Regions from separate parts of the Cronobacter malonaticus LMG 23826 genome, predicted to be linked through region 1. Evidence: predicted binding sites of a transcription regulator. Region 1 holds the regulator's gene; the other holds the start of a gene.
What was found. Region 1 encodes PhoB, which activates phosphate uptake and scavenging genes when phosphate is short. Its sites were predicted from a motif close to CTGTCATAAAACTGNCNNAT; they were not measured.
Positions count from the first base shown of each region.

Region 2: the regulator PhoB is predicted to act here: its motif matches at 1,706-1,725, upstream of serA (phosphoglycerate dehydrogenase).

Region 1 is NZ_CP013940.1:3,079,774-3,084,494, forward strand. It holds gene phoR (phosphate regulon sensor histidine kinase PhoR) at 144-1,457, opposite strand; gene phoB (phosphate response regulator transcription factor PhoB) at 1,480-2,169, opposite strand; gene sbcD (exonuclease subunit SbcD) at 2,368-3,582, shown strand; gene sbcC (exonuclease subunit SbcC) at 3,579-4,721, shown strand, end outside.
Region 2 is NZ_CP013940.1:603,862-608,582, reverse strand. It holds gene AFK66_RS02875 (5-formyltetrahydrofolate cyclo-ligase) at 1-363, shown strand, start outside; gene serA (phosphoglycerate dehydrogenase) at 444-1,682, opposite strand; gene rpiA (ribose-5-phosphate isomerase RpiA) at 1,952-2,611, opposite strand; gene argP (DNA-binding transcriptional regulator ArgP) at 2,779-3,672, shown strand; gene AFK66_RS02855 (oxidative stress defense protein) at 3,701-4,498, opposite strand; gene argO (arginine exporter ArgO) at 4,603-4,721, opposite strand, start outside.

The DNA of each region.
Region 1 (4,721 bases):
TAGTGATAAAATCTGAAATCGTAAAAAACCTCCGGCGATTCGCGCGAGCAAAAAAGCGTCAAACGCTGAAAAAAACGTTCAGAGGCGGCGAAAAAATGAATAAGGCCAGCTTATGGCTGGCCCTGGAAAGAAAGGTTGACGAACTAAATGTCAGAAAGCGCTTTAGCGGGCGCGGAGACAATTAATCGCTCCGGCAGGAGGAACGAAAACGTGGTGCCTTTGCCAGGCGTACTTTCAATCTCCAGACGCGCATCGTGGTGCGTCAGCGCATGTTTCACAATCGCAAGCCCCAGCCCACTCCCGCCTGTCTGGCGCGAGCGCGCCTTATCAACACGATAGAACCGCTCGGTGAGGCGCGGAATATGCTCCGCGGCAATCCCTGGCCCGGTGTCCGCCACGCTAAAGCGCGCCCCGTTCGCCACGTGCTCCCAGCGCACGGTGATGTGCGTGCCCTCGGGCGTATGGTTGACCGCGTTATAGACCAGGTTTGAAATCGCGCTGCGCAACTGCTCGTCATTGCCAAGCACTTTGAGCTGCGGATCGACCTCAAACGTAAAAGTATGCTTCTGCTGGCTCAGCGTCTGCGCTTCGCGCTCCACCACCCGCAGCATCATCGGCACGTCGATGGTTTCGTTAAGCTGCATCGCGGGCGCCGCCTCGATTTTCGAGAGCGTGAGTAGCTGTTTCACCAGCCCTTCCATGCGGTAAGTCTGCTCGCGCATAGTGTGTAGCGCTTTTTCCCGCAGCGGCCCTTCGAGCGTCTGCTCGTGCATCATCTCCAGATACCCCTGCAACACGGTGAGCGGCGTGCGCAACTCATGGCTGACGTTGGCGAAGAAGTTGCGCCGCGCGCCTTCGAGCTGGTGCATCTGCGTGACGTCGCGCGCCACCATTAACAGTTGATCTTCGCTGTACGGCATGACGCGAAACTCAAGATGACGCCCGTTGTTAAGCACCAGATGCAATGGCCGGTTGAACTCCTTGCCGCGCAGATAGCTGGTGAATTCCGGGTAGCGCAGCAGGTTTAAGATGTTCTGGCCGTTATCGTCCGGCCAGCGCAGGCCGAGAAGCTGTTGCGCAAGGCCGTTACACCAGAAGATGACGCCCTCTTCCGTGGTCAGCACCACGGCGTCCGGCAGGGATTCCGCGCCGCTGCGAAAGCGTTTGATAAGATTACCTAGTTCGCGGCGGCGTTTTTTATTGCGCAACTGCATCTGGTGCAGGCCGTAGAGCAGCGGCTCCCAGCTCCCGCTGCCGGGCGGCGGCGTCATGCTGCGATCCACCCACAGCCACCAGGAGAGTCGCAGCAGATTCCAGAAATGCCAGATAAGCAATCCGGTCACCGCCGCCAGTAAAAACCATGCCAGATAGCCGAATATCGCCCCGAGCACCAGCGCCGGGATACAGCAGAGCAACAGCTCCAGCACCAGTCTTTTCCATGACAGCCGTTCCAGCACGCGTCACACTCCTGTTTTGGGTTTAAAAACGGGTTGAGAACCGATAACCCGTACCGCGCACCGTCTGAACCATTCTGTCATGACCACTCTGCTCCAGCGCCTTACGCAGGCGGCGGATATGCACATCCACGGTGCGATCTTCCACATACACATTGGTGCCCCAGACGTTATTCAGCAGCTGTTCGCGGCTATAAACGCGCTCCGGGTGCGTCATAAAGAAGTGTAACAGCTTGAATTCGGTCGGCCCCATATCGAGGGGGTTTTCGCCGGTCATCACGCGGTGCGATGACGGATCGAGGCTTAAGCCCTGCATTTCGATAACTTCATCAACGGCCATTGGCGAGATACGACGCATGACCGCTTTAATACGCGCCACCAGCTCTTTCGGGGAGAACGGTTTGGTAATGTAATCGTCAGCCCCGGTCTCCAGGCCACGCACGCGATCTTCTTCTTCGCCGCGCGCGGTCAGCATCACCACAGGGATCTCACGGGTCAGCGCTTCGCGTTTGATATGTTTAATAAACTGGATCCCCGATCCGCCGGGCAGCATCCAGTCCAGCAGAATCAGATCGGGCCACGGCTCATTGAGTTGATTCACCGCACTGTCATAATCTTCCGCTTCCACCGGCTGGAAGCCGTTTTGTTCCAGTACGAAACACACCATCTCGCGGATAGGTGCTTCATCTTCAACGACCAGAATACGTCTCGCCATGATTCGCCCTGTTAAATAAAGTAAACAGTATGTTATGCGGCGCCATTATGCGTCAGATTTATGACAGATTTATGAAAAAGATGACCGTAAGATGACCTGTCAGCGCAGGCGGTTAAACCCGGCGGCGCGACGAAACAGGACACCCGCCGTACTGGATGTTTATAATCCCCTTCTCGCTTTTTCGCCACAGGGCATCCCATGCGTATTCTGCATACCTCAGACTGGCATCTTGGTCAAAATTTTTACGCCAAAAGCCGCGCCGCCGAACATGAAGCCTTTCTCGACTGGCTGCTGGAGGCAGCGGTTGCGCATCAGGTAGATGCGATTATCGTCGCGGGCGACATCTTCGATACCGGCGCGCCGCCAAGCTATGCGCGTGAGCTCTATAACCGCTTTGTGGTCAAACTCCAGGCGGCGAACTGCCCGCTTATCGTGCTCGGCGGCAACCACGATTCGGTGGCGACGCTCAATGAATCCCGCGAACTGCTGGCCTGCCTCAATACCCACGTTATCGCCAGCGCGCAGCTTACGCCAGAAACGCAGGCCACGCTTTTATACCGCCGCGACGGCGAACCTGGCGCGGTGCTCTGTCCGGTGCCGTTTTTGCGCCCGCGCGACGTGCTGCGAAGCCTTGGCGGGCAGTCGGGCCGTGAAAAGCAGCAGCAACTGCTGGAGGCCATCAGCCTGCACTATCAACAGAGCTATGAGGCCGCCTGCCAGCTTCGCGGCGAGCGTAACCTGCCGATTATCGCGACCGGCCATCTGACCACCGTTGGCGTAACCAAAAGTGACGCGGTACGCGACATTTATATAGGCACGCTCGACGCCTTCCCCGCAGACCGCTTTCCCCCCGCCGATTACATTGCGCTCGGGCATATTCACCGCGCCCAGAAAGTGGCGGGCTGCGAGCATATCCGCTACAGCGGCTCGCCGATTGCGCTGAGCTTTGATGAAACCGGCAAAGAGAAAAGCGTTTATCTGGTGGAGTTTGCCGATGGCAAACTGCGCGACGTCACGGCCCTGCCGGTGCCGGTCAGCCAGCCGCTGGCGGTGCTGAAAGGCAGCCTGGAGTCCATTACCGCGCAGCTCGAACAGTGGCGCGACGCGCCGGACGAGCCGAAAGTCTGGCTCGATATCGAAATCGACACCGCTGAATTTCTGCATGATATGCACCGCCAGATAAGCGTGCTCACCGAAAGCCTGCCGGTGGAGGTCGTTCTGCTGCGCCGCAGCCGCGAAATGCGCGCGCGCGCGCTCGGCACGCTCAGCACCGAAACGCTTAGCGAGCTGGGGCCGGAAGAGGTGTTTGAACGACGCCTTGAACTGGAGGCGTTTGAGGAGCCGGAGAAAGCGCGCCTGCGCACGCTCTTCGCCCGCACGCTGGAGAGCCTGCACGAGGAGGATGAGGCATGAAAATCTTAACTCTACGGCTAAAAAACCTGAACTCGCTGAAAGGCGAATGGAAAATCGACTTTACCGCCGAACCGTTCGCGAGCAACGGGCTGTTCGCGATCACCGGCCCGACCGGCGCGGGCAAAACCACGCTGCTGGATGCCATCTGCCTTGCGCTCTACCACCGCACGCCGCGCCTGAACGCGCTGTCGCAAAGCCAGAATGACCTGATGACGCGCGACACCGCCGAGTGTCTGGCGGAAGTGGAGTTTGAAGTCAAAGGCGTCGCCTGGCGCGCCTTCTGGAGCCAGAGCCGCGCGCGCGGCCAGCCGGATGGCAATTTACAGGCCCCGCGTGTGGAGCTGGCGCGCTGCGAAGACGGCAAAATCGTCGCCGATAAAATCAAAGACAAACTCGACAGAATTGCCGCGCTGACGGGCCTCGATTACGACCGTTTCACCCGTTCGATGATGCTCTCGCAGGGCCAGTTCGCCGCGTTTCTCAATGCCGAAGCCAAAGCGCGTGCCGAACTGCTGGAAGAACTGACCGGTACCGAAATCTACGGCCAGGTCTCGGCACGTATTTTCGAACAGCATAAAGAGGCCCGCAGCCAGCTTGAGAAGCTCGAATCGCAGGCGCAGGGCGTGCGGCTGCTGGACGAAGCGCAGCGGGAAAGCTTAACCACAGGTTTGCAGGCGCTTACTGACGAGGAAAAAACGCTGCTTGCCCGCCAGCGCCAGTTACAGCAAGAGCACCTGTGGCTGACGCAGCGCACCGCGCTTGCCCGCGCGCTCGACGCGGCACGCCAGGCCGCGGCTGCGGCGGATGCGGCGTTACAGGCCGCCGCCCCGGATCTCGCGCGGCTTGAAGCGGCGCTACCGGCGGAAAAACTGCGTCCGGCGTGGCTGCGCTGTCAGGAGCTGGAAACCACCCTTGCCGCCACCGGTCGCCAGCATGAAGAAGTAAGCGTTCGCTTACAGGAAAGCCAGCAGCGCCGCCGGGAGATCCGCCAGGCCGCCGCGCAACAGGCGCAGGTGCAGACGGCGGAACTCACGCAACTCGGCCAGTGGCTGACGGAGCATGACCGCTTTCGCCTCTGGAGCAGCGAGCTCGCAGGCTGGCGCGCGGTGCTGGCGCATCAAAAACGCGACCGCGACCAG
Region 2 (4,721 bases), 1.8 Mb from region 1:
GTGTATCTGCCTGTACTTCATCCTTTCAGTCCCGGCAATTTGCTGTTTTTGCGTTACCTGCCAGACAGCCTGCTCGCCACGAATCGTCTGAAAATTCTTGAGCCTGCGCTGGATGTGCGCCATGTGCTGCCGTTAGACCGTCTCGACGTGCTTATCACGCCGCTGGTGGCGTTTGACCGCACTGGGCAGCGCCTCGGCATGGGCGGCGGTTTTTACGACCGCACGCTGCAAAACTGGCGCGCGCATGGATTCTTGCCGGTCGGCTACGCGCACGACTGCCAGCAGGTGGAAAGCCTGCCGGTGCAGGAGTGGGACATTCCACTGCCAGTGGTGGTGACGCCAACGAAAATATGGCGCTGGTGAAATAAAAAGCCGGGTCGCTTACGCTAACCCGGCTCAACATCGGTTTCAGCAGGCCGGGTAAAATGCCCGGCCTTATCGCATCAGTACAGCAGACGCGCGCGGATCGTGCCCTGAATCGCTTTCATGCTTTGCAGCGCGTTGTACGCGACATCTTCCGGCGCATCCACATCAATCACCACATAACCCATCTGCGGCGTGGTTTGCAGATACTGCGCCGCGATGTTGACGCCCTGCTCGGCGAAGATCTGGTTGATGGCGGTCAGCACGCCCGGGCGGTTTTCATGAATATGCAGCAGACGGCTGACGCTGCCACCGTGCAGCGGCAGAGAAACTTCCGGGAAATTCACCGCCGAGAGCGTAGAGCCGTTGTCGGAGTATTTCGCCAGTTTGCCCGCCACTTCCAGACCGATATTTTCCTGCGCTTCCTGGGTGGAACCGCCGATGTGCGGCGTCAGGATCACGTTGTCGAACTCGCACAGCGGCGAGTTAAACGGATCGCTGTTGGTCGCAGGCTCGACCGGGAAAACGTCAATCGCGGCACCGGCCAGATGTTTGCTGGAGAGCGCCTCGCACAGCGCCGGGATATCGACCACCGTACCGCGCGCGGCGTTGATCAGCAGCGCGCCGGGCTTCATCAGCGCCAGCTCTTCGGCACCAATCATATTTTTGGTGGACGCGTTTTCCGGCACGTGCAGGCTCACTACGTCGCTCATATTGAGCAGATCGGAGAGATGCTGCACCTGCGTGGCGTTACCGAGCGGCAGCTTGCTTTCGATATCGTAGAAAAAGACATTCATCCCCAGCGATTCCGCGAGGATACCGAGCTGGGTGCCGATATGGCCGTAGCCGATAATGCCGAGTTTTTTACCACGCGCTTCAAACGAGCCGGTCGCCAGTTTGTTCCAGATGCCGCGATGCGCTTTAGCGTTCGCTTCAGGAATGCCGCGCAGCAGCAGCAACAGCTCGCCAATCACCAGCTCGGCCACCGAGCGGGTGTTGGAGAACGGCGCGTTAAAGACCGGAATGCCGCGCTTCGCCGCCGCGTCCAGATCCACCTGGTTGGTGCCGATGCAGAAGCAGCCGACCGCCACCAGTTTTTCCGCCGCGGCAAAAATCTCTTCAGTCAGATGAGTACGGGATCGCAGGCCGATAAAGTGCGCATCGCGGATGGACGCTTTCAGCTGTTCGCTGTCAAGCGCGCCCTTGTGGTATTCGATATTGGTATAACCTGCGGCACGCAGGCTATCGATGGCTTTCTGGTGAACCCCTTCCACCAGCAAGAATTTAATTTTGTCTTTCTCCAGCGATACTTTTGCCATTTCCCGACCCTGTCTTGTCTGAACTGTTATGAAGCTGAAATAAGCCAGCCTTCTGCCAACATATCAAAATTTGCGTTCCCGGCAATATGAACGTTTGCGTCACGACGTTGAAGAAACATCACGCAGAGATAAAAGGCAGAAGAAAATGTTGCAGGGCAGAAATATGACGGAAGGATTAACAGGATGGAAACAAAAATGTGAGAGATGTCACCAAATTTAACGCAGGGGAATTTTTTTAACCGTAGGGGCGCCGGAGCGCCCCAGTCAGATCATTTTACAATGGTTTTCACGCCATCGGCGGTGCCGATGAGCGCCACATCCGCGCCGCGGTTGGCAAACAAGCCGACGGTGACGACGCCCGGAATGCCGTTAATGGCGTTCTCCAGCGCGATCGGGTCGAGAATGGTTAAACCGTAAACGTCCAGAATAACGTTGCCGTTATCCGTCACCACACCCTGGCGATACTCCGGGCGTCCGCCGAGCTTCACCAGCTGACGCGCGACCGCGCTGCGGGCCATCGGGATCACTTCCACCGGTAGCGGGAAAGTGCCAAGCACATCCACCTGTTTGGACGCATCCGCGATACAGATGAACTTTTGCGCCACCGACGCGATGATTTTCTCGCGCGTCAGCGCCGCGCCGCCGCCTTTGATCATCTGCATCTGGCCGTTGATTTCATCTGCGCCATCGACATAGATGCCCAGAGAATCCACTTCATTAAGATCGAAAACGGTAATGCCTAAGCTTTTAAGCTTCGCGGTGGAGGCGTCAGAGCTGGAAACCGCGCCTTCAATCTCGTTTTTCATGGTGCCCAGCGCGTCGATAAAATGCGCGGCGGTGGAGCCTGTGCCTACGCCGACAATCGTGCCCGGCTCGACATACTTCAGTGCGGCCCAGCCGACGGCTTTTTTAAGTTCATCCTGCGTCATGAGAGTTTTGCCTGTGGTGTAAAAACTGTGCCGCATTATAAAACAACCCGCCACGCAATGGGGGAGTCATTCTGCGGCACAGCTCCGATGTTTGCGTTTGGGTCTGTATCCGGTGCAAATTTATGTCATAGTGCGGAACATAACGAGACAGGGAGCACACCAGAGAGATGAAACGCCCGGACTACCGAACACTACAGGCGCTGGATGCGGTAATAAGAGAGCGCGGGTTTGAGCGTGCCGCACAAAAGCTGTGTATTACGCAGTCCGCCGTGTCACAACGTATTAAACAGCTGGAAAACACCTTCGGCCAGCCGCTGCTGGTGCGCACCGTACCGCCGCGCCCGACCGAGCAAGGGCAAAAGCTGCTGGCTCTGCTGCGCCAGGTTGAACTGCTGGAAGAAGAGTGGCTGGGCGATGAACAGACAGGTTCGACGCCGCTGCTGCTGTCGCTCGCGGTCAACGCCGACAGTCTCGCGACCTGGCTTTTGCCTGCTCTTGCCCCCGTGCTGGCGGATTCGCCGGTGCGTCTCAATTTGCAGGTGGAAGATGAAACCCGCACCCAGGAGCGGCTGCGCCGCGGTGAAGTGGTCGGCGCGGTGAGTATTCAGCCGCAGGCGCTGCCAAGCTGCCTTGTCGATCAGCTGGGCGCGCTGGACTATCTCTTCGTCGCCTCGAAACCTTTTGCCGATCGCTACTTTCCGAACGGCGTGACGCGCGCGTCGCTCCTGAAAGCGCCCGCCGTCGCGTTCGACCATCTGGATGATATGCATCAGGCGTTTTTACAGCAGAATTTCGATCTGCCGCCGGGCAGTGTGCCCTGCCACATCGTTAACTCGTCAGAAGCCTTCGTACAGCTGGCTCGCCAGGGCACGACCTGCTGTATGATCCCGCATCTGCAGATAGAAAAAGAGCTGCAAAGCGGTGAGCTTATCGATCTTACGCCTGGGCTGTACCAGCGCCGGATGCTTTTCTGGCACCGCTTCGCGCCGGAAAGCCGGATGATGCGCAAAGTCACCGACGCGCTGCTGGATTACGGGCGCAAAGTGCTGCGTCAGGATTAAAAAACCCGCCAGATGGCGGGTTTTTCACTTACTGCTGGGATGGCGCGTTAGTCGCCGCAGGCGCAGTGCCCTGGTTTGCCGTACCATTCTGGTTCGGCGTACCGCTCTGTGCCTGGGAAGGCTGGAGTTCAAACACCACATCCACCTGATCGTCGAACTGGATCGTCTGCTGATCGTAGGTGTCCTGCGCGGAAGCCGGCGCTGCCGCTTCGGCTTTCATCATCCGCATCATCGGCGTCGGCTGGTAGTTAGAGACGTGGTAGCGCACGCTGTAAACCGGGCCAAGCTTGCTGTTAAAGCCGCTCGCCAACTGCTGCGCCTGGCGTACCGCGTCGTCGATGGCCGCTTTACGGGCTTTATCTTTATACTCATCCGGGTGCGCCACGCCTAAGGAGACGGAGCGGATCTCATTCAGGCCCGCTTTGAGCGCGCCATCCAGCAGCTCGTTCAGTTTATCGAGCTTGCGCAACGTCACGTCGACGGTGCGTACCGCGCGATAACCTTTCAGCTGGGTTTTGCCATCCTTGAGATACTCATATTCCGGCTGGGTGCGCAGGTTAGCGGCGTTAACGTCTTTTTTCTCCACGCCGTTGTTCTGCAGAAAAGTCAGGTACTGCCCTACCCGCTCGTCCGCCTGCTTTTTCGCCGCCGCCGCGTCTTTCGCGGAAACATTAACTTCAATAGCCAGCGTCGCGATATCCGGTACCGCATCCACGCTCGCCGTGCCGGAGGTGACGATATGCGGGCCGTTGGGCAGTTCATTCGCCTGAACGGACGCCGCGCCTAAACCAATCATTGCCGCAAGGGCCATCACTTTAAACTTCACTGTTCTTCCTCCATGCTGCGTGCAAGTAAAACCGCCCGCCAGAGAGTGTCGGGCATCTGCCTGCAAGCTTAGCGGTTCAGTGCCGAATGTCCATCAGAGAAGGCTTAGAGGCCGAGCGCGGACAGATATTCTATCCCTTCGCGCATCAGCTGGAAGGCGATAATCCACATCACCAGCCCCACCAGCAGATTAATCGTCCGTTGCGCCCCTGCGGTGCGAAGCC